Regions from separate parts of the Colwellia sp. SU-HH01172 genome, predicted to be linked through region 4. Evidence: riboswitches for the same ligand, from Rfam matches in the RefSeq annotation. Region 4 holds a riboswitch; each other region holds the start of a gene.
What was found. Region 4 has a riboswitch for cobalamin ahead of AC27JP_RS00300 (ABC transporter ATP-binding protein). Riboswitches for the same ligand answer to the same signal wherever they lie in the genome.

Region 1: another riboswitch for cobalamin. It lies ahead of cobT (nicotinate-nucleotide--dimethylbenzimidazole phosphoribosyltransferase); the one in region 4 lies ahead of AC27JP_RS00300 (ABC transporter ATP-binding protein).
Region 2: another riboswitch for cobalamin. It lies ahead of bluB (5,6-dimethylbenzimidazole synthase); the one in region 4 lies ahead of AC27JP_RS00300 (ABC transporter ATP-binding protein).
Region 3: another riboswitch for cobalamin. It lies ahead of AC27JP_RS17190 (hypothetical protein); the one in region 4 lies ahead of AC27JP_RS00300 (ABC transporter ATP-binding protein).

The regions. Positions count from the first base shown of each region.
Region 1 is NZ_BAAJMB010000007.1:182,896-188,456, forward strand. It holds gene AC27JP_RS17135 (ABC transporter substrate-binding protein) at 1-1,931, opposite strand, end outside; gene AC27JP_RS17140 (HD domain-containing phosphohydrolase) at 1,959-2,981, opposite strand; gene AC27JP_RS17145 (histidine phosphatase family protein) at 3,142-3,780, shown strand; cobalamin riboswitch at 3,945-4,140, shown strand; gene cobT (nicotinate-nucleotide--dimethylbenzimidazole phosphoribosyltransferase) at 4,301-5,368, shown strand; gene AC27JP_RS17155 (adenosylcobinamide-GDP ribazoletransferase) at 5,358-5,561, shown strand, end outside.
Region 2 is NZ_BAAJMB010000004.1:3,293-8,853, forward strand. It holds gene AC27JP_RS11620 (GGDEF domain-containing protein) at 159-1,160, shown strand; gene bluB (5,6-dimethylbenzimidazole synthase) at 1,201-1,986, opposite strand; cobalamin riboswitch at 2,027-2,255, opposite strand; gene AC27JP_RS11630 (S8 family serine peptidase) at 2,427-4,829, opposite strand; gene AC27JP_RS11635 (S8 family serine peptidase) at 5,208-5,561, shown strand, end outside.
Region 3 is NZ_BAAJMB010000007.1:193,869-199,429, forward strand. It holds gene cobD (threonine-phosphate decarboxylase CobD) at 1-617, opposite strand, end outside; gene AC27JP_RS17180 (cobalamin biosynthesis protein CobD/CbiB) at 665-1,714, opposite strand; gene AC27JP_RS17185 (histidine phosphatase family protein) at 1,787-2,365, opposite strand; cobalamin riboswitch at 2,569-2,754, shown strand; gene AC27JP_RS17190 (hypothetical protein) at 2,927-3,532, shown strand; gene AC27JP_RS17195 (cobyrinic acid a,c-diamide synthase CobB) at 3,538-4,980, shown strand; gene AC27JP_RS17200 (cobaltochelatase subunit CobN) at 5,086-5,561, shown strand, end outside.
Region 4 is NZ_BAAJMB010000001.1:62,789-68,349, forward strand. It holds gene AC27JP_RS00290 (lipoprotein-releasing ABC transporter permease subunit) at 1-1,046, opposite strand, end outside; gene AC27JP_RS00295 (M13 family metallopeptidase) at 1,454-3,520, shown strand; cobalamin riboswitch at 3,663-3,808, shown strand; gene AC27JP_RS00300 (ABC transporter ATP-binding protein) at 4,040-4,894, shown strand; gene AC27JP_RS00305 (FecCD family ABC transporter permease) at 4,891-5,561, shown strand, end outside.

The DNA of each region.
Region 1 (5,561 bases), on a different contig from region 4:
GCGTCAGGAAATTTAATCACATTAACAAGTGGATCTTTAAGTGATATTAATTGGTTGTTTTCATTGTGATCTTTAAAATAATCTAATGATAGAATATCGGCTTCAAAGCGACTTTTAGAAAGCATTTCTCCAACACTGTTAACTAAGTAACTTTCCCCAGAAGCACCAATGCGACCTTGCTGCATAATATCTGAAATTTTACCGCTGGCTTGTATTCTTAACGTTAGTGCTGCAATCACTTGGTTGTTTTTATCGACGATCGGAGTGGCAATAAACATACTGTATTGGTCGATCGAATTCGAGGTGCCGCCAAAGAGAAGTTTGATATCTGATTTGATTGATGGCACAAAGCGCGTTTCACCATTAAAAACATCAGCGAGAATACTCGGTTGTTGCTGAGCAATTAAATTAGTTTTGCCTAAGTTTTCATTGCGGCTAGAGGCAATATTGAGGTGGTCACGATTGATGATAAAAAAGCCTTGGCCTTCAATGCTACTTTGACGAAAATATTGACGAATGTTCTTTAATGGTGATGAGGTGATCAGCTCATCACGTAAAGTCGGTTGTTGCAATAATTGCTCGGTTAATGCAACGACTTTGTTATCGGTACTAATTTGTTCTAATAAACGTTCTTGATCACCAATCCAGTCATTAAGTCGAGTCTTAGTTGCTTCAACAACAAATTCCAAATTTTTTCGCATATTGGTTTGCGTGCTTTGCTCGTTATCTTGCAAAGTTATATAGATAACGCTAAAAATAATGGCGACATTTAATATCGAAATGGAATGAACAATAAGCGGGAATTTTTTTGATGCCATTAAAACCGCAAGACGTTTTGGGGTGATTAATTTTGGCAGTAACAGTGTTATCGAAATAAGTAATAATGATATGACAACCATAGCAATAATTAAGGTTGTACTACTGTCATTATTCACTCGCTTAGTTGTGAAAGAATTTAAGGCATCCTCTAGCAGAATGTTTTTCGGCAATATTGGCGACGATATCATGCCAAGTTGATGGTAAATTTCGGTTATTTTTTCCATGCGCGTGCGAGCGACAGAGCCGATAGGAATAAATTTCGGCAATATTATTTTACTAATTTCATTTGCTTCAAAGACTAAATGTTCATGAGACTTAGCTTGACTGTTGTATTTCTTTTCAATGAGTTCAATCAGCTCAGCTTTGTGATTGAGGGCATATTGCCAACCTTTAATAGTAGCTTGGCGAACCGCTTGCACACGTTGTGGATTATTCTTTACTTCATCTTCACTGGTAAATAAATTATCGCCATAAAAATCAATGCCGTAGTCTCTAGGGTCAAGAATAAAGATATCAATATTTTCTTGATCAAACTTAAAAGGTTCATCGGTGCTGTAAATTAATATGGCATCAGTATCGCCATTTTCTAAGGCCGAAAACTGATAGCTTTCTTCTTGCCAGTTAAACGCCGAGTCTTTGGCTTGTGCTTGTTTTAACATGGCTAAAATAGGCGCATAATTTTCGCTGGTGGAGTCAACCATGATGCGCTTGCCGATTAAGTCGAAAGGGCTAGAGATATTAGAAGATTTTAACGTTGCAAGGGTGGAAGGAGAGTGTTGGAATATTTGCGCGACAATAACAATAGCTTTGCCCTTGCTTTTAGCAACAATTAAACTGGAGTCATTGATGCCGTAGTGGGCTCTGCCGTCAATAACATAATCTTCGATAGAGCCTTTACCGTTATACTCTCGAAGCTCAACATCTAACCCGAGCTCTTGATAAAAACCCTGTTCTTTTGCGGCATAGTAACCGGCAAATTGAAATTGATGAGACCAGTTGAGTTGAATGGATATTTTGTCGAGTTCTTGAGCAAAACTTTGACCGCCGAAGGTTAAAAGCAGTGTCCAAAGCAGTCCGAAAAGGCTATTTTTAATACGGATGAAATTTAGCATATTATTTGCTTACTCAACGATGATGTTTTATTCAGAAAATTGCGCTTTAATCGCAAGTATTTCATCTAAGTTTTCTAGAAAACAAGTAACTAGTTCGGGGTCAAAATGTTTGCCTGATTCATTTTTAATCAGCTCAATTGTACTTTCGATAGTCCACGCCGGTTTATATGGACGTGATGACGTTAGAGCATCGAAAACATCGGCAATAGCTACAATGCGACCAACCAATGGAATTTTATCTGCTTTTAGACCGTTAGGGTAACCACTGCCATCCCATTTTTCGTGGTGTGTTATTGCCACGGCTTTTGCCATTTCCATTAATGGTGACGGGTCTTTCTCATCTAATATCTCACCACCGAAAGCGGCATGCTCTTTCATTATTTGCCATTCTTCATCGTTAAGCTTACCGGCCTTTTTAAGAATGTGATCAGGCACGCCAATTTTACCAATATCATGCATAGGTGCCGCATTCTTTAACATGTCAGCTGTCGACTCTCCCATGCCTAAGGCATTGGCAAGTACGTAGGCATACTTACTCATACGTTTAACATGATTGCCGGTTTCATTATCTTTAAACTCGGCGGCTCGGCCTAGCTTTTCAATAATATTGTTACGGGTGCTAATGAGTTCTAATGTCTGCAATTTAACTTGTTGATATAGTTCACGCTTTTGGTTGCTTAATGATAAATGAGTTTTGACTCGTTGCATGACAATCGCAGGATTAACGGGCTTAGCAATATAATCAACCGCCCCTAATGATAGGCCACGAGCTTCATCTTCTACGGAAATTTTTGCGGTAATAAAAATAATCGGAATATCGCGAGTGACAATGTCTAATTTTAGGCGTTTACAGGTTTCGTAACCATCGATTCCTGGCATCATAATATCGAGTAGAATTAAATCAGGTCGCGGTCTGACGTTTGCAATCTTGATGGCCATTTCACCATCGCGAGCAACCTTGAGTTGATAACTCGGTTTTAATATTCCAACTAAAACATCAATGTTTTCAGGGGCGTCGTCGACGACTAAGATTGTTGCCGTATCTTTCATGCCAAGGTCCATTATAAAATTTCCAATATTCTATAAGTAAAACATAGCAGTAAGGTGTTCTACAGACAATAAATAGCGAAGAATTTTATTAATTTAATTTTCGTTAACGGCTTATTTGTTACACTGTTAAAAACGTATTTAGCCGCAGTGGAAAATTAGCTTGTCAGAATTTAATATTTATTTGCTACGTCATGGAGAGCTTGTGCAAAGCGGAATTCTTTGTGGACATACTGATATAGCCCTTTCTGAATGCGGTAAGCAACAGCTTAACGATGCTGTTGGCAAATTACCGATAATTTCTCATTGTTATAGCTCGCCACTGGTTCGCTGCCAAGCTTTTGCTGAGCAGTTCTGTCGAAAAAATCAGCTTTCATTGCAAGTTTTAGCACAGTTAAAAGAAATGAATTTCGGTGATTGGGACGGGCAAGATTATGAAAGCTTGTGGCAAGAACGCAAGCTATTAAATGAGGAAACGCCGACATTAGGTGCATTTTGGCAAAACCCTTGGCAGTGCTCTCCACCTAATGGTGAAACCATGATAGATTTTACCACTAGGGTTGATGATTTCTGGCAACAAATATTGCAGCAAATTACCGAACTAAGCCAAGTAACAAAGTCAGAAAATATTTTAGTGCTGAGCCATGGCGGCGTTATTCGCTATATATTGGCTAAAGTTTTAGGTTTGCCTTTGCCGGGAACTGCGCATATGACCCAACTTGACGTGCCATATGGTGGGTTAATTCGTCTGCAAGTTTTTATTGATAGCACGGGCAAAGCTTGGCCTAAATTAATGCTTTAGCTAGTTTGATATGCTAGTCCTTTAGTATGAAGGCAATAGCCACGTTTTAGGCAATAAACTGATTTAAAACATTTTTATGTTTTTCTGACATAACTGAGATAAAAATAAACCTTGCTATTTTCCCCTAGCTGTCGATAATCGCGCCATAAATTTAATAATGTCATATTAATTTTCATTTTTTTATTACCTTGAATGCGTGGTAAATTGAATGAAACTGGGAATGTGGTGAAAGTCCACAACTGTGCCCGCAACTGTAAACAGAGCGATATATTAACCACTAAGTTTTGCGCAAAAATAACTTGGGAAGGGATATATTGAGATGCTGTAAGTCAGGATACCAGAATAATCATTGACATTAATTAGACCGTCGAGCGGGTTACTCGAGCATAGGTTATATTGTCGGTTGTTTACTAATGTTAGGTCATTAGTCAATTCAGGCATGCTCTTATAATATTCGACGTTAATCAAAATATACCGCGCAGTTGTTAAGCAATTTGTTCGGTTTTACTTAGGTGATGCAATGTTTGATATTAAAGCGCTTAGCAGTGAAAACTCAGAAAAAATTCAAGCAAAAATCGATGGTAAAACTAAACCCTTGGGGGCTTTGGGTGATCTTGAACTGCTCGCAAAACAAATTGCACAAATTCAAATTGCAAACTATCAGTTAACCCCACTACAGTTCGAACAACAAAAGTTATCTATTAACACGCCCCATTTAACGGTTTTCGCTGGTGATCATGGTGTTGCAAGTCAAGATGTCTCTATCGCGCCAAGTGATGTTACTAGCCAAATGGTGGCTAATTTTGCTAACGGTGGTGCCGCTATAAATGTATTTTGTCGCCAATTTGGTTGGCAACTCAGTGTTGTTGATTGCGGCATTTTACATGCACCGGCCGCTTCGCTGCCTGTGATTAATCAGCGCTTAGGCAGCATCACAAAACCAATAAACCAACAAGTGGCGATGACTGAAGCGCAAGTCGAACAAGGTTTTGAATTTGCTAAACAGCATATAGTCAATATTAGCCAAACGGGCTGCAACGTTGTCGCTTTTGGCGAAATGGGCATTGGCAATACCACGATTGCATCCGCCATTATGGCAGCGTTAATGAAAGTGCCAGCGAGCGAAGTTGTTGGTCGTGGTACTGGTGTTTCAGATGAGGTAGTTAAAAAGAAACAACAAGTCATAGAACAAGCATTAGCTTTACATGCTGGAAATTTAACGGATGCGAAAGCTATTTTACGCTGTTTAGGTGGCTTTGAAGTAGTACAAATGACTGCCGCTATGTTAGCGGCAGCAGAAAGCAAAATGTTGATTATTGTTGATGGCTTTATTTGTACGGCGGCTGCCATGTTAGCGATTGAACTCAATGCCAGTGTTAAAGACTATATGGTATTTGCCCATTGTTCGGGTGAGCAAGGTCATCAAAAAATATTGCAATGGTTAGCGGTTAAACCGTTATTAAACTTAGGATTACGTTTAGGTGAGGGCACGGGTGCGGCGCTAGCATTACCGATTATTCAAGCTGCTGTTGGATTTTATAATGACATGGCGAGCTTTGCCGATGCTGAGGTAATTGATGTTACCTAAAACTAGCGTGGTAAATAGAGAGTATAACTTGATGTTATTAGCATTGAGTTTTTTCACCCGTATTCCGGTTAACATCAAGGCTGATGTTGACGATGAAATGCTCAATAATGCCAGTCGATACTTTGCTTTAGTTGGCGTGTTAATTGGTGGTTGTTCAGCCGTAGCTTTTTATCTTAGTGCAATGTTATTACCT
Region 2 (5,561 bases), on a different contig from region 4:
CCTAATTTTAATTGAAAAATTAATCCATAATACTTGTTGAATAGCTGTAGTTTAGATATTCTAAATTGATTAGGTAACAAAATGTTTACATTTCCTTTTGTTATTATCTAAATATTTGTGGCCAATAATAAAAATAAAGCGATTCTTGAGGAGGTTATGTGCTTATTAAAGATAATTTTGATGAGGCATTAAAGATCAGTGAATCAACCAATGAATTTTTAACTCATTATCAAATACCACCTAGCCCAGTAAATTATTCGGTTGTCTACTTACACGTTAGTAAGCGTAATGAAAAGTTAAGCGCCGAATTAGATCGGCATGTGCAAACATATCAAGAAGTCGATCTAACTTTTATGGAAGGTTTATTCGAAAAGTATATTTCAAATTCTCATGCTATAGATAAACAAATACTGGACCCGATAGAAAAATCGTTAACATCAACATTAGCGAAAATTAATTCTCAAGTCGATAGTGATAAAGTTGTTGCATCAAACCTTAAAAAGGCTGAAAGAGCACTTTCCAAGCACGAATATCATAAATCGATGCAAAATATTGTTACCTTTTTAATGAGTAGCATTACCGCGTCTCAGCAACAGCATAGTGACTTATCATTAGAGTTAACGCATGCTTGCGGTGAAGTGAGCTTTTTAAAAGCTAAGTTGGAAGCCGCAAGGCATGAGGCCATTGTGGATTCTTTAACAGGGTTGTTTAATCGCCGTGGTTGCGATGTTAAATTACAAGAATTAGATATTGAACAGGTGCATTCATCTTTAGCGATAGATATTGATCACTTCAAAAATATTAATGATCAATTTGGCCATTTCATTGGTGATAAAGTTATTCAGCGAATTGCAAAAGTAATAAAAACAAGTATTTCTGATCAAGATATTGCGGTTAGATTTGGTGGCGAGGAGTTTGTGGTGGTTATGGTGAATAAAACTATGACGCAAGCTCATGAAATTGCCGAAAAAATACGTTTAGCCATAGCTGAATTGAAATTAATGCAACGAGACTCTAAAGCGTATTTACCAAAAATATCGGTTTCAATTGGTGTTGCTCAACGACAAGATGAACTTAATTGGATGGCATTATTTGAACAAGCCGATACTGCACTGTATCAGGCAAAAAACAGTGGTAGAAATAAAAGCGTTTGTCTATAAAACGCTTTTAGTTGATGCTATAGCTAAGCAGAAGTAGGCTTTAATTCTTATTAATAAAGGATTGTGGAAATGATTGATCTGCCTGTAATTGGTTAATCAGCTCGTTTTCTTCACTGTTACTAGCCTCTTGTCCCCATGAATTAAAACTGACGAGTTCGTCGATAGCTCTACGTGGTAACCAATTTGCCGTTTCAAGCTCCGGCCTTTCGTGAAAATGACTAACATACCCTAAGCACAAATAAGCAATAGGAACGACGTGCTCAGGTAATGAAAGGATGTTCTTTAACGCATCATGATGCAAAATTGACACCCAACCAACACCGATACCTTCTGTGCGTGCAGCCAACCAAAAATTTTGTACCGCACATACTGAGCTATATAGGTCCATTTCTTTCATATGTGTTCGGCCAATAACGGCTTTACCTGTGCGTTTACGATCGCAAGTTATACAAATGTTTATTGGAGATTCAATAATTCCTTCAAGCTTTAAGTTTTTGTATTTATCTTGCTTGTCAGCGGCAAACATTGTTTGTGCCTCTTGATGGGCAAGGGTGAAGTCTTGATGGATTTTCTTTTTAACGTCCGGTGATTGAATAACGATAAAATTCCAAGGTTGCATAAATCCTACTGATGGTGCGTGATGTGCAGCATAAAGTAGACGGCTTAACACTTGCTTAGGGATCGCTTTAGGTAGAAATTGTCCGCGAACATCACGGCGATTGAAAATGGCTTTATATAAACCGTGCTGTTCTTGTTCACTTAAACCGTGCTGATGTTGAGACTGAAATGGTTGCTCTTGAGCTGTACTCGTGTTTTTGAAATCCAAAGTATTCCCCTTAATGGATTTAGAAGCGATCGGCCTTTCGCTTTATTTGTATTTCTAGGCAGGTCTTCTGACTAAGACAAGGTTTATATTCAGCTATTGTGATATAAACAATATTCGAAACCTTCCCAGCAAGACTACCAGTGGTTATATTCGAACTCATATGTCATTACAGCGTTGGGCACGTATTGGAGTTACACCAATTTCCCTATTCTCTTGGTCTCTACAAAATAAAAAGTAAAGCGGCAAGCACCTAAAAATAATTTCGTCGGCACTATAGCATTGAGTATTGAAATTGAAAAACGCTATATTAAATCAACTTAATTAAAATCAATTATTGTCTCTGGAAGATGTGAAAAGGGGGGAAGGGGTTATAAATAAAAAAAGGGAAAGCACAATGAAGTACCTTCCCTAAATAAACACTAGTTGGGTTTTAGTTTAACCTACGGGTTATATGTTACGTCTAAACTAACACCGCTTGCTGCTGAGTATCCATAGATACCTATGTGCCATGTATCAGCTGTTGGGTTAGTGAATGAACATGATTCGGTATTACCACTTTCATATGGACGACAGTCATAAGTAGATGATGTTGGTTGTGCACCACGACGAATGTACATGTCTGCATCACCTGTACCACCACTCATATTGAAATCAAGAGTCGCCATGCCTGCTGGTACATCAATGGTGTAGTATGTCCAAGCACGACGTGCAACACTGATATCAGTTACTGAAGCACTGCCACCTGTAGCACCGCCACCGCCAGTAGAACCTTCAGTGAAACTACCTGTTAGGCTAACACCCGTAAAGGCAGAGTAACCAATAACTTTCACATGGTAAGTGCCAGCTTGTGCCGTTGCAATTGGACATGACTCTGAGTTACCACCAGCATATGGACGACAGTCATAACTAGACGTTGTTGGTGCTGAACCAAATTTCACGTAAAGATCTGCATCACCTGTGCCGCCAGACATATCAAAACTTAAGCCAGTAGCACCTGCAGGTACTTCCATAGTAAAGCTTAATTCTTCTGATTTAGCGCCGGCTAAATTTGTTTTAGCTACGCCATTTTCTAGTACGTCGCCACCAGTAGGAGGTGTTGTTGTCGTACAACTTGCTGCTAACGCGTCTGACGCTGCTTTTGCTTGTACTAAACCGTAACCTGTTTTGTCATCACGACCCGCAACATCTAAATCAATCGCTGTTGCTTTTAATGCATCACGTACTTGTGTTGCTGTACAGTCAGGGTTGTTGCTCCAAACTAACGCCGCAACGCCAGTAACGTGAGGAGTCGCCATCGAAGTACCATTGTAATAAGCGTAATCTTGGTCGCCGACAACATTTAAGTTAGCATTCGTACCTAGTTGTCCCATCAATTGCAAACCTAACTCACGGTTTACAGAAACTGTTGGCACTGTTACGTCAGAGTTAGCATCAACTAGAAATGGATTTTGTAGGCCTGGACGAGCGCTATTACTATAAACGATAACACCCGAAGCTCCTGCGTCAGCACAAGCTTTCGCTGGGTTTATTTCAGGATAATTACTACCTATTTGGTTATCGTTACGTTCAGCTAAACAAATGTTACCTGATACGTTTGAACAGCTGTAGCTGCTACCTGAAAGAGTACAAGCGGCTAATACGCCATTTGCTGAACTATTTACGTTACTTACGGTAAAGCTGCCACCACTTTGAATGTAATGAGTTTGTGGTACAACTTCATCATTACCATAAGTTGTTGAACCTAAAGTGATGTAACCTAAACGACCATCGCCAGCAACAGTCGATAGAATTGCTTCGCCTGGTGCTGATATTTCAACTTGAGATGTGTATTGAGAGAATTCTGCATGTTGACGACCTTGATCAAGTGCGCCTACTGCCATTACTGAATCGTAAGATGCTGGGTAAGATAATGATGAATCACCATCGTTACCTGATGCAGCAATAAGTAAAACACCTGCATCAGCGGCAGCTTGTAAAGAGTTACGTTCGGCGTTACTTGAACCTGAACCGCCTAGGCTCATATTAATCACTTTAGCACCGTTATTGACACAAGTGTCTACCGCATCAACTAATTCACCCGTGTAACCCCAACCTGCTTCGTTAAATACTTTAACAATGTGCAAGTTAACGTTGGTATTTGGCATAATACCGACAACACCTTCCGAGTTATTTACCGCCGCGATAGTACCTGCAACATGAGTTCCATGTGAACCACCGTTTTGGTACCAGTTACCCGTACCTGAGTTGTTAGTACCTGTAGCGTTGTTAGCATTTAAATCTGGATTGGCACGCTCATAACCTGAATCAATAATACAAACCGTCATGTTGGCAGCATCATTATCTGAAACTAAATCAGATTGAGTATCTGAGATACCCCAAGGTTGATTTTGCGCCATTAAGTAACGCTTATAATCAGGTTCTGCAAATTCAACATCAGCATGACTGTTCAATTCGTTTACCATAGCTTGAACGTCATTAACGTGTTTTTGCTTTCCTAAAGAAATAACATGACGGCCATTCTTAAGTTTCTTCAAGTGTTTTAAGCTATGACCCGCTTTTTTCGCTAAACCGGCTGGCATCGCTTTTTCTGAAGAAAAATTGCTTAAGGTTTGTGCTTCAAAGCCATTTTTGTATTTAACAATAATACGATCGGTAAAGTCATGACTCTGAAATTTTTGACTTTCTCGCCATTGACTAAAATCAGAGTTAACGGCGGTCATAGTGTTGTTTGCATTTACTGGCACAGCTTGTAACTCAGCTGCTTCAAATGTTTGAGCGTTACTGGTAGCTGCCATAATAGACAGCGCAAGTACGCTTAAACCTAATTTCTGATTGTTTCTCATTTGAATTCCTCTGCATTTGCATTTGTTGCGCTGAATGAATCGATAGCGGAGACATCGGACGCATTTTTGTTATTAGTTGATGAATTATTCATCGGCAACCATCATGGCTTCATTTTTAAATTGGTAATAGCAAATCCAAGACTAATAATCATAAAAAAACGACAGAGGTAAAAATATCGAATTCGCTTAAGTGTTTGATATTGAGGTGTTTTTATTGTTATGGTCGTAAAATTACGAAAAGTTGTCGCATTTGTACTAGGGAGGATTTTCAGTGCTGCTAGTATCGAAGGTCAAACAAGCCATTCAGGCTTGAAGTTAGCAAAATGATTAAATAATTATAATAAAACTTAATTTAATGTAGAGACACCTGGAGCATCTATGAAAATTTCTAAATTTACAAGTTCTATAATTGCAATTGCAATTACATCGGCATTTACTGCTAATGCGAGTGATGAGCGCTACATAATAAAGGTTGACGAAAGTAAAAAAGGAATTGTTAAAGCGTTAGCCAAAAAGTTAAACGCTGAAATGAAAATAGATGGTAATGGCTATTTTGCCGCTTCCTTTAAAGGTAAGAGCTTGGAAGATGTTAAAGGTTTAATGAATAACCCACATGTTCAACTTATTGAAGTGGATCAAAAGCGTGAACTCATGTCAGCATTTAGTGATGATTCAGGCAACCCTATGTTAGAGCAATTAACACCTTATTCTGTCTATCAATCTCAAGCTGAT
Region 3 (5,561 bases), on a different contig from region 4:
CCAGCTAAACCAAAAAATTTGCCAAATGAACGTAGCACTAAGCAATGTGCATCGCTGGTTTGCGGGCAATAAGATTGTTCTTTAGGCATCACATCAATAAAGGCTTCATCGACAACCAATAAGCCATTAAGCTGTTTTAATCGTTGATGATATTGTTTAATGATATCGCGAGGAAAAAACTGCCCGGTTGGATTATTCGGGTTGATGATCACAACGACACTGTTCGGCTTTAATTCTGTTATTTCCGGCAAGGTTTCTTGATAAAAATGTAGTGTGAAACCCGCCATTTTCCATGCTTGAGCATGTTCTTTATAGCCACGTTCCGGCAAATACACATCTTGGCTTGCCATATTTTGCTGGCGATATAATTCAGGCAGAGTTTTAATAATTGACTGACTGCCATTGGTGATAACAAGCTCTGAACATTGATAATATTGTTTTGCCGTTGCGATTAACTTTGGGCTTAGTTGTGGTAGTTGTTGCCAAGCACGCAAGGGAATATCAGGGATCGGGTAACTTATCGGGGCAATGCCAGTTGATAAGTCGAGCCAGTCTGCCACAGAAATTTTATATTGCTCTGCAACTTGTTGAAGCTGTCCACCATGAATTAACGCCATTTTCTTCCTATTGCTGCACTGAATTTGTTTTCTAGAGTTATTGAAGATTATTGCAAGTAAATGAATAATTGAAAAACGAATACCGCAATGAGTAGCAGTAAACTGGCTCGGCTGACGAGCTTTAAACTAGCTGGAATATCTTCACTGCTAACCTTATTACCTGAGGCATCGCAGCCTTCACCTAAAGTGACAGAGTGAACCTTTTTACCATGATAAAGAGCACTGCCGCCGAGTTGTCTGTTCATTACGGTTGCACCAGCGGCCATTACCCAACCACCATTATGGCTTTTATATTGGTTACCTTGTCGATAGGCATTAGTGATTGCTTGAATGAAATGCCTTTGCTTCAGTCCTTGTATTGCATATAAAAGCGTACAGCACTTTCCTGAAATGAATCCTAGTAAATCGTCCAATCGAGCACTTGCATAGCCGAAATTGATAAAGCGCGCGTTTTTATAGCCCCACATTGCATCTAACGTATTAGCGAGTCGATGTAAAATGACTAAAGGCGCTCCACCAATAATATAGTAAACCAGCGATGCTATAACGGCGTCGTGACCATTTTCAAGCATAGACTCAACCGTTGCTCGAGACATTTCTTGTTCGTTAAGCTGTGAAGTTTCTCTGCTAACAATGTAGCCGGTAAAATGCCGTGCAGATTTTAAATCGCCTGATTTAAGCGGTCGATAAATTTGCATTGCGTGTTCTTTTAAGCTGGCTAACCCCAGTGCTAAATAAAGCACTATAGCGTCAATAAATACTTGCCAATACCAAACTAAATCCTGCAAAAAATAAACAAATAATATCGGCAACGGCAACACCAACAAACACCAAGCTATTGTGCCAAGAGCTTTTGTTTTTAAGATGTTTTGATTTGCATTAACTTGTGTTGAAGCGTTTGGATTTTGCTGGCTTATATTAAGTAATGCTGCTAATTTTGTTGCTAAGTAACCAAAAGCCACTAAGTAATGAAAACGTTTTGCTTCACCAAGTAGTTTATCGAGAATAAGTGCAAGCGATAGGGTAATAGCAAGTGAAAATTCAGGTGCTAATATCAGTATTTTTTCAATAACTTCGCTAATTAAATGACTATCCATCGTTGATGCCAAAAGCTAATATTTACTGACGAAGGAAATTAAAGAGCTATTTCTCATCACTTATATTGCAACCTATTCGCTGTCGAGTTGAAAGCATTGCTGCTGATAGCTTAAAGTAAACAAGCAGCCATTGTCGAATAGCTCATAAGCGTTATTGTTAGAGTTAACGCCTAACTTAGCTAAAAAACAACGTAAGGCTTCACCATGAAATATCACCAGTAAGTTCTTATTTGAGTATTTTTCGGCAAGGTTTTCTAATGCTTGGTATACCCGAGAGCCACAGTCAACAGCGCTTTCGCCATCTGCAGGTTTGAGCTGGGTAAACTGATGCAATAACTCATGATAATTCTCATCTTGGCTAAAGGTTGCTACGTTTTGTCCTTGCCATTTTCCTAAGTTGCGTTCAGCCAAGCCGGTGTGAGTTTCAACAGGAACATTTAAACAATTTTGGCAGATAGTAGCGGTTTTAACCGCGCGTCCTAATGATGAAGAAATAATACGGTCGATATTTTCGTTTTGTAACGATAAGGCGATATTAGCCGCTTGAGTTTTGCCTTGTTCGGTTAATTCGCTGTCGAGTTGGCCTTGAAATCTCTGTGTTTGGTTCCACAGTGTTTGTCCGTGTCGAGCTAAAAAAAAGCGAGTCGTCATTAATGGTTCTTATTTTGGTTGCGCTAAGCTCTGAGCAAAACGGGCGTTTAAGTGAAGCGCAGAATAACCAAATCAATTCTTTGGTTCAATGTAAATATCAGGGCTGACGCTTTGCGGTTAGTTCTTTAGTGCTAATAATTTGCTTTTCATTGAATAAAACTCACTCATCACGTATTATCGGCGCTGATTTAGGTGTCTTTGATTTATCTATTTTTATTTTACGTGGAAATAGCTAATTAAAGGTGAAACGTGAAACTGGTGAGAAACCAGTACTGCCCCCGCAACGGTAACTGTGAGCAGCAACAAAACCACTGTATTGACAAATATGGGAAGGTGTTGCAAATGCGATGAACAGGAGTCCGGAGACCGGCCTAAAGCAAATACTCGACAACTGCGGTGGGCGGTCATTCAGAGAACAGTTTACGGCCCAAGCTACCTTTTTACGCCTGCTTGATGTGTTAATCGCGTTATTTAGTCATTTGACTAGTTATTACACCGCGATACCGTTTACCAACTTTGATTTCTAACACCGTGAAAATTTATTTCGCATACGGGAATGTTATGAAATCAGTCAACCAAAAAACGCCAATTAGCTTACTTTTTGCAATATTTGCAGTCTTAACTTTGCTGATGTTGGCAACTCGCACCCATCATTTTGCCAGCTTAAACCACTTACCTAGCGCTTCAATCGCAATATTTTTCTTAGCCGGTATGTATTTACGCAATATGAAAGCGTTTTGGTTTTTCTATACCTTAACTTTAGTGATTGATCTTGCCTCATCGTATTTTCGTGGACAATTCGGCGATTGTATTACCACTTCTTACCCAGCATTAGTATTAAGTTACGGGGTTATGTTTGCTGCTGGCTTTTATACTAAACCTGATTGGCAGCAAAGTGCCTGGCAAAACAATATTATTAAAGTTGCTTTAGGCTTGTTTGTAGCTAGCTCAATTGCTTTTTTCATTTCCAATGGCAGTTACTATGCTTTGTCAGGAAAATTTCCAGAATTATCATGGGCTGAATATGCAACGCGTGTTGATAAATACTATTTCCGCTCTATTTCTAATCCAGTATTTTATGTGATTTCTGCGATAGTGATTGATTTCACTATTAGCCGTTTCTTAACTGATAAAGGCCTAGCCAAATCGTCACAAGATAAGGTGTAATGGCAATGAGTCAGTCAGAAACAGCAAAAGCTGCAGCCGCTTTTCAGAACAAGCCTGAACATGAAACCGGCAGCGGTACTAAGTGTTCCGCCTTAATTGTGGCAGCGCCGCATTCAGGCTCAGGAAAAACCACAGTAACTGCCGCGCTTGCTCGATATCATCGCAACCAAGGTCGTAAAGTGACGGTGTTTAAAGTTGGTCCTGACTTTATTGATCCTATGATTTTGCGCCAAGCCAGTGGTGAATTGGTTTATCAGTTAGATTTATGGTTAGTGGGTGAAAAGGGCTGCCAAGAGTTACTGCATCGTGCAGCAATGGAGTCTGATCTTATTCTTATTGAAGGTGTGATGGGCTTATTTGACGGCACGCCCAGTAGTGCTGACTTAGCTCAATACTTTAATATTCCGGTACTTGGCGTTATTGATGCAAAAGCTATGGCGCAAACATTCGCTGCCGTGACCTTTGGCCTTGCTAAGTTTCGTGAAGGTTTGCCGTTCTCTGGCGTAATTGCTAATCGAGTGAATACCGATCGCCACGCTGAGTTATTGAGTAACAGCCTGCCAGAAGAATTTCGTTTCTACGGGCGCTTACCAAAAGATGACGGTGTCACTTTGCCGGAGCGTCATTTGGGTTTAGTGCAGGCACAAGAGCTAGCAGATATTGATAGCCAATTAGACCAAGCGGCGAGTCATATCGCTAAAACGGGTTTAACTGAGTTACCTAAACAAATAGAGTTTTTTGCGGTTGAGAATGACAGCCAAGCAGACTTTATCCATCGAGCTTTGGTGGGAACTCGAGTCACTATAGTGCGCGATAACGCCTTTAGTTTTATTTATGCCGCCAATATTGCCTTTTTAGAACAAGCTGGCGCGGAAATAACCTATTGTTCAGCATTGAATGACGCTCATTTACCTGAAGGGGATATCTTATATATTCCAGGCGGTTATCCAGAGCTGTACGCAGAAAAGTTAATGAATAATGCGACTTTTCTAAGTGACGTGAAAGACTTTGCTGCTAGCAATAAACCAATAATTGCCGAATGTGGCGGTATGTTGTATTTACTTGAGCAGCTAACGGATATGTCAGGGCAACAAATGGCAATGCTTGGCCTTATTCCGGGCAAAGCGGCAATGCAGAAAAAGCTCGCCGCAATTGGCTCACAATGGGTTGATTTATCCTCGCTTAATAAAAATAGCGCTGACCATGAAATTAGCCCTGAAGACAATAACGTTGCGACGTCTAACAACATTATGCGTGGCCATAGTTTTCATTATTCTTACGCGGAAATTGCTCTTGAGCCTATTTGCCAAACAACGCACCACCCGAGTGAACGAGCAGGCGAATTTATTTATCAGCATAACAATATACTTGCGTCGTACATGCATTGGTATTTTCCGAGTAATCCCAGTTTAACTTTACGCATTTTTAATAAAAATCGATGCTTCTAATCGATTGAAAATGTACCTTTCGATCATTAAATGAAGACATTTTAGTCAGTATTTTTTTGTCAGTTTTTTAATGAGCAACGTTTATTTAGTTTTTTGAGAGTTCTCATGACAAGCGCCATTGTTAGCAAACACACGACAAAGCCTTTTCCTAAAAAAGGTCAGGTAAATATAATTTTTTTAATGGCCTTTTGGCTAATAACCTTTGTAAGTGCTGCCAGCTTACAAGCCAGTGAAATGAAAATGCTGGCGCTGGTATCTGATCGTTCAGCCGCCAGTATGGTTGCCGGTGCTCATCAGTTTTTAGCGACACAAAGTGCTAATAAAACATCAACATCAAGCACGATTAATATTCGCAGCGTAAGCCAGCTAAATATTATGACTAATCAGGAAATACAGCAGCTCATTAATCAACATCAGGCGTTAGTTATTGCGGGTGTATTTGGCGAGTCAGTTGAGCGTTTGTTAGCGTTAACTTACCCCGAGCAACAAACACGGCTAATGTTAAATACCGACCGACGTTTAATGGTTTTACATCAAGACCGTAAAGGCGGAAAAGTTACTGATTTATCAAAACCGCAATT
Region 4 (5,561 bases):
TTAAGCGTTAAAACAACACCAAAAGTAACGCCTAATACCACGCCCCAAATACCATTGGTTAAGCCTTGAGTAATGAATATTTTTACGATACCTGTGCGATCTAATCCAAGGGTTTGCAAAATACTGATTTCTCCCTGCTTATCTATCACCACCATCACTAACGCAGAAACTATGTTAAAAGCCGCAACGGCCACTATCAAACTTAACATCAGCCACATCATATTTTTTTCCATACTCACGGCCGCAAATAATGCGCCTTGGCTTTCTTGCCAACTAACATAATTAAATTGTGGATAGCTGATGTTTAGTTGGTTAATGACCGTCTTCGCATTAAAAGCGTCATTTAAATACAACCTAAGTTGCTCAACGCCATCACCTTTTTTGCGGTGTAATTTAGCGCCATCTTTAATATGTATATAAACCATAGACTCATCTACCTGTGAACCAACATTGAAAATTCCAACAATGGTAAATGCTCTATGCACGGGTACACGTCCCATTGGGGTAAATAAGGTCTTATTCGGTAAAGTTAAACGTACAGTATCACCTAAACCAACATTCAAATTGCGCGCGAGTGCTTGCCCTAAAACAAGCCCAAAGGGTTTATCGGAAAGTTGCTTCAAATCGCCATATTCCATAGCACTATGGATAATATTATGCTGTTCGTATTCAGGCATAATACCGTGAATTAACACTCCCTGTAATGCTGACTTTGACTGGATCAAGGCTTCGCTTTCTTGAAATGGTGTCACGTGTTTTACCGTGGGTAAGGCAACCAGTTCGGCCTGCAATTGTCGCCAATTTTTTAATTGACTATTGCTGCGCTGCTCACTGTCTTGGGAGATTAAAATATGAGGAACAAGTCCGAGAACACGACGTTTTTGCTCTTGCTCTAAGCCGTCCATTACCGAAACCACGGTAATTAATGAGGCGACACCAAGCACAATACCAATAATAGAGAAAAAGGTAATAAAGGAGACAAAGCCTTTACCATGATTGCTGCGGCTGTATCTTAAGCCGATGTAGACACTAACAGGTTGAAACATTAATCCTTTCTTCACCTAAAAAATGGCAAAACGCCAAGACAAATTTGCCAGAGAGCATAGCACAGCTTAATGAAATATGACTGGCCTGTTTGTTAACTTTTCCCCATTTAACGAGAATTATCAATAGAGTTGACAAAATCGATAACAAAAGTGATGTTACGTGAGATAAACAGCACCATAACTTATCCACATTCCCCTTGCTAAATGAATTTACATTAAAGAGTAAAGCACTTAATTAACAATTAATTAAACTAAAAACACCGCCGACACTATTGATATGTAAATATTAGAATACAAGCATTACATTAGAATATGTAATCAAAGGTTTCATTTCACTAGTAAATAGCGCCGAGAATCATTAGTATCGCTGGGTTAACAAAAATATTCTTAAAAACTGTGAGTGTAGAATGAAAACTATAATAACAAGTGCAGTATGCACATCTTTACTGTTTATTGCTGGCTGTAATAACGACACCAGTACAACAACAGTTGCTGAAACTCCTGCGATGCAGAAAACAGCCTTAGCCTCAGGTATTGACAAAGCCAACATGGACTTAACCGTTCGTCCTCAAGATAACTTTTACCGCTATGTTAATGGCGCTTGGTTAAATACAAATGAAATTCCAAGTGACAAAACCTCGATTGGCTCTTTTTACGACTTACGTGATGAAGCGGACGACAATGTCAAAGCCATTATTGAAGAACTTGCCGCGACTGAAAATCTGAAAATGGGTAGTGACGAGCAAAAAGTTGCAGACTTATTCCGCTCTTACATGAATACAGAAGCACGTGATACGGCAGGCATTGCGCCAGTGCAAGCTATACTTGATAACATTAACGGTTTGAAAGACAAGAATGAATTAGCAGCATTTTTTGGTGAAAATCAAAAAATTGGTGTCGGTAGCCCATTAGCATTTTACATCAGTGTTGACGCAAAAGACTCCACTCGCTACGCCACGCACGTTTGGCAAAGTGGTTTAGGCTTACCTGATAGAGATTACTATTTTAACGAAGCCGATCGCTTTACAAAATTACGCGAAGGTTATGTTGCACATATTGAAAACATGTATAACTTAGCTGGCCTACAAGATGGCAAAGCTGCCGCAGAAACTATTATGGCGCTTGAAACAAAATTAGCTGGTTTTCATTGGACAAAAGTTGAATCTCGTGACAGCACAAAACGTTACAACAAATTTGACGTTGCCGATTTAAACACAGTAACAGATGCTTTTAACTGGACTGCTTATCTTGAAGCTCAAGGTGCAGCTGCTCAGAAAGATCTGATTGTTAATCAACCTTCATTCGTTAAAGGTTTTGGTGAAACATTTGCAGAAACTTCTTTGGCTGATTGGAAAACCTACTTAACCTTCCACACCCTTAGTAACTTTGCTGGTTCACTAACAAGTGCATTAGATAAAGAAAACTTTGACTTTTACTCAAAGCAATTAAGTGGTCGCAAAGAACAACGTCCAATGTGGAAACGTGGTGTTGCAGTAGTTAATAGCAACTTAGGTGAAGTTATCGGTAAAGTTTATGTTGGCCGTCACTTTAAACCTGAAGCTAAAACCCGTATGACGCAACTTGTTGAAAACTTGCGCGGCGCATATGGCGCAAGCATCGATGAATTAGAGTGGATGTCTGACGCAACGAAAAAAGCAGCACATGTAAAATTAGCTAGCTTTGATCCTAAAATCGGTTATCCAAATAAATGGGAAGATTACTCTAAACTTGTCATTAAAAGTGATGACTTAGTCGGCAACAAAATGCGTTCTGGCATTGTTGCTCATCAAAAAGAAGTGGCTAAGCTTGGCGGCCCAATCGATAGACAAGAATGGGGCATGACACCTCAAACCGTAAATGCTTATTACAACCCAACTAAAAATGAGATTGTCTTCCCAGCAGCTATTTTACAACCGCCATTTTTCAACTTAGCAGCAGATGACGCAGTTAACTACGGCGGCATTGGCGCAGTTATTGGCCATGAAATGGGCCACGGCTTTGACGACCAAGGTAGCAAATACGATGCTGACGGCAACATGCGTAACTGGTGGACTGAAGAAGATTTAGCGGCCTTTAAAGTGCGTGCTGATAACTTAGTTGCGCAATACGATAACTATGCCGTATTCGATGACTTAAACGTAAATGGCTCTTTAACATTAGGCGAAAACATCGGTGATTTATCAGGTGTCACTATTGCTTATAAAGCTTACAAAGCATCACTAAATGGTAAAGAAGCAGAAGTTATTGAAGGCTTAACTGGCGACCAACGTTTCTTCATGGGCTATGCACAAGTATGGCGCGGAAAAATGGTCGAGAAATCACTACGTAACCGCGTAGCGACTGACCCACATTCGCCAGGCGAGTTCCGCGCATTAGGCTCATTATCAAATATGCCTGAATTCTACAGTGCATTTGACGTAAAAGAAGGTGACGCTATGTATATCGCACCAGAAAAACGCGTTAAAATTTGGTAAGCATTGCCCTAATAGCAATAAAATTACATCAATAACAAAAGGAGTCTAATGGCTCCTTTTTAATTTCGTTTCGTTGCACTAGCAAGCAACTAGCGGGTTGGTTTTCATTGTAAAGCGTTGCACATACACGTAAAATCGACCGACAATTAAATGATATTTTCAACACTCGAATGCGAAATTCTCCGTTGAATGATAGGGAACACGGTTAGAATCCGTGACTGTACCCGCAACTGTACATAGTGTTTGTATTTTTCACTAAAAGTCAGGACACCTAGTATCATGATGGTCAATAACCAAAACATTAACACCGTGCGGGAATACACGAGAGTTACTATTGCCGCTATGGCACATGTCACTTATCTTTTATTTTCAGCACGTTATAACTCAACACTATTAAGTTATTAAAACGGATGCCTGACAGCAAATGAAAACAGTAAATAGTATATTTCTGATGATTAACGTCAGTGCTACTTGCATCGTTAACAACACAAATCACAACCCTAGAGTTAACGGCTAACCATGGCTAATTTATTAACGGTAAGTAATATTTCTTGGCAAGTTGAGCAGCAAACTATCCTCGATGATGTTTCATTTACCGTCAATCAAGGCGATATTATTGGCATTATTGGCCCTAACGGCGCCGGCAAAACTTCTTTATTAAAGTGCTTGCTCAATCAATATAAAAACTGGCATGGCAATATAAAGCTTAAGAATAAGAGCCTACATGAGTATAAGCCAAAAGAGCTCGCACAAATATTTTCTCTAGTTGTACAAAAATCACCGCCAATATTTGATTTAAAAGTTTACGACGTCGTTAGAATGGGGCTCTTACCCTACAAAACATTGTTTGCCCGTGATACTGACGTAGATAAAAAAGAAATATTACTAGCCTTAGAAAAAGTAGGTTTAACCAAGAGTAAAAATAAGTTTTTTAATACCTTGTCTGGTGGTGAGCAACAACGAGTACTAATCGCAAAAGCTTTAGTGCAAAAAGCTAAAATATTAATACTTGACGAACCAACTAATCATTTAGATATTTTTTATCAACATCAAGTATTGCAACTGGTTAAAGCTCTCAACATTACGGTGATTATGACCATACATGACATTAACTTAGCGGCGCAATACTGCAATAGATTATTGATATTAGACCAAGGAAAATTAGTCTTAGATAGCCAAATAGATCAGGCACTGAACCCAAGTGTATTAAGTAAGGTTTTTGGTTTACCTTGTTATCGAGAAGATGCCAAACATTGCGGTTTTCCACGTATTTACTTTTATCCCGAAAACACAGCACATTGGGCCGAACAAACATCAAGATTCAATGTTATGCCTAACAGTTCAAATAACAAAAAGTTAGGTGAACTTAAATGAGATTATTAACAGCATTTAAAGGTAAAACCGTCTGGGTTTTTAGCTGCTTAATAGCCATTACCTTTTGTTCTATCGTTGCCGCCATTACCTTTGGGCCGGCAGAAATAACCAGCACAAACATTTTACAGTGTGTGCTCAGCAGTTGCGCATCACCCATGCATGATATGGTAATTTGGCAAGTGAGAATTCCTCGGGTACTGGTTGGTTTAGTCGCAGGTATGGGGCTAGCTTGTGCAGGGGCAATACTACAAAATGTTACTCGTAATCCGCTTGCCGACCCCTATTTATTTGGCATAATTTCTGGTGCTGGGTTGGGAGCCACTATAGCCACTTTAGTGCTTAGTGAAGAGCAAATGTTGGCGCTACCATTAGCGGCATTTCTTGGCGCACTATTTTCCGTTATTTTTGTTTTTGGTATTGCAACCCTGTTGCGCAACATGAATCATTTACTGTTAACTGGCGTTGCCGTATCTTTTATGCTCGGCTCTATTAGCCATTTTCTGCTTTATTTAGGAGATCCATTTGCCACCAATCGCGTTATTTTTTGGTTAATGGGCAGTTTAACTCGGGTGGAAATGTTCCACTTTTACTTGATCAGCGCTATGGTCATCATCACGTTAATAACAATCTTCGCCCTTCATCGGCAAATAGATGCACTACTACTTGG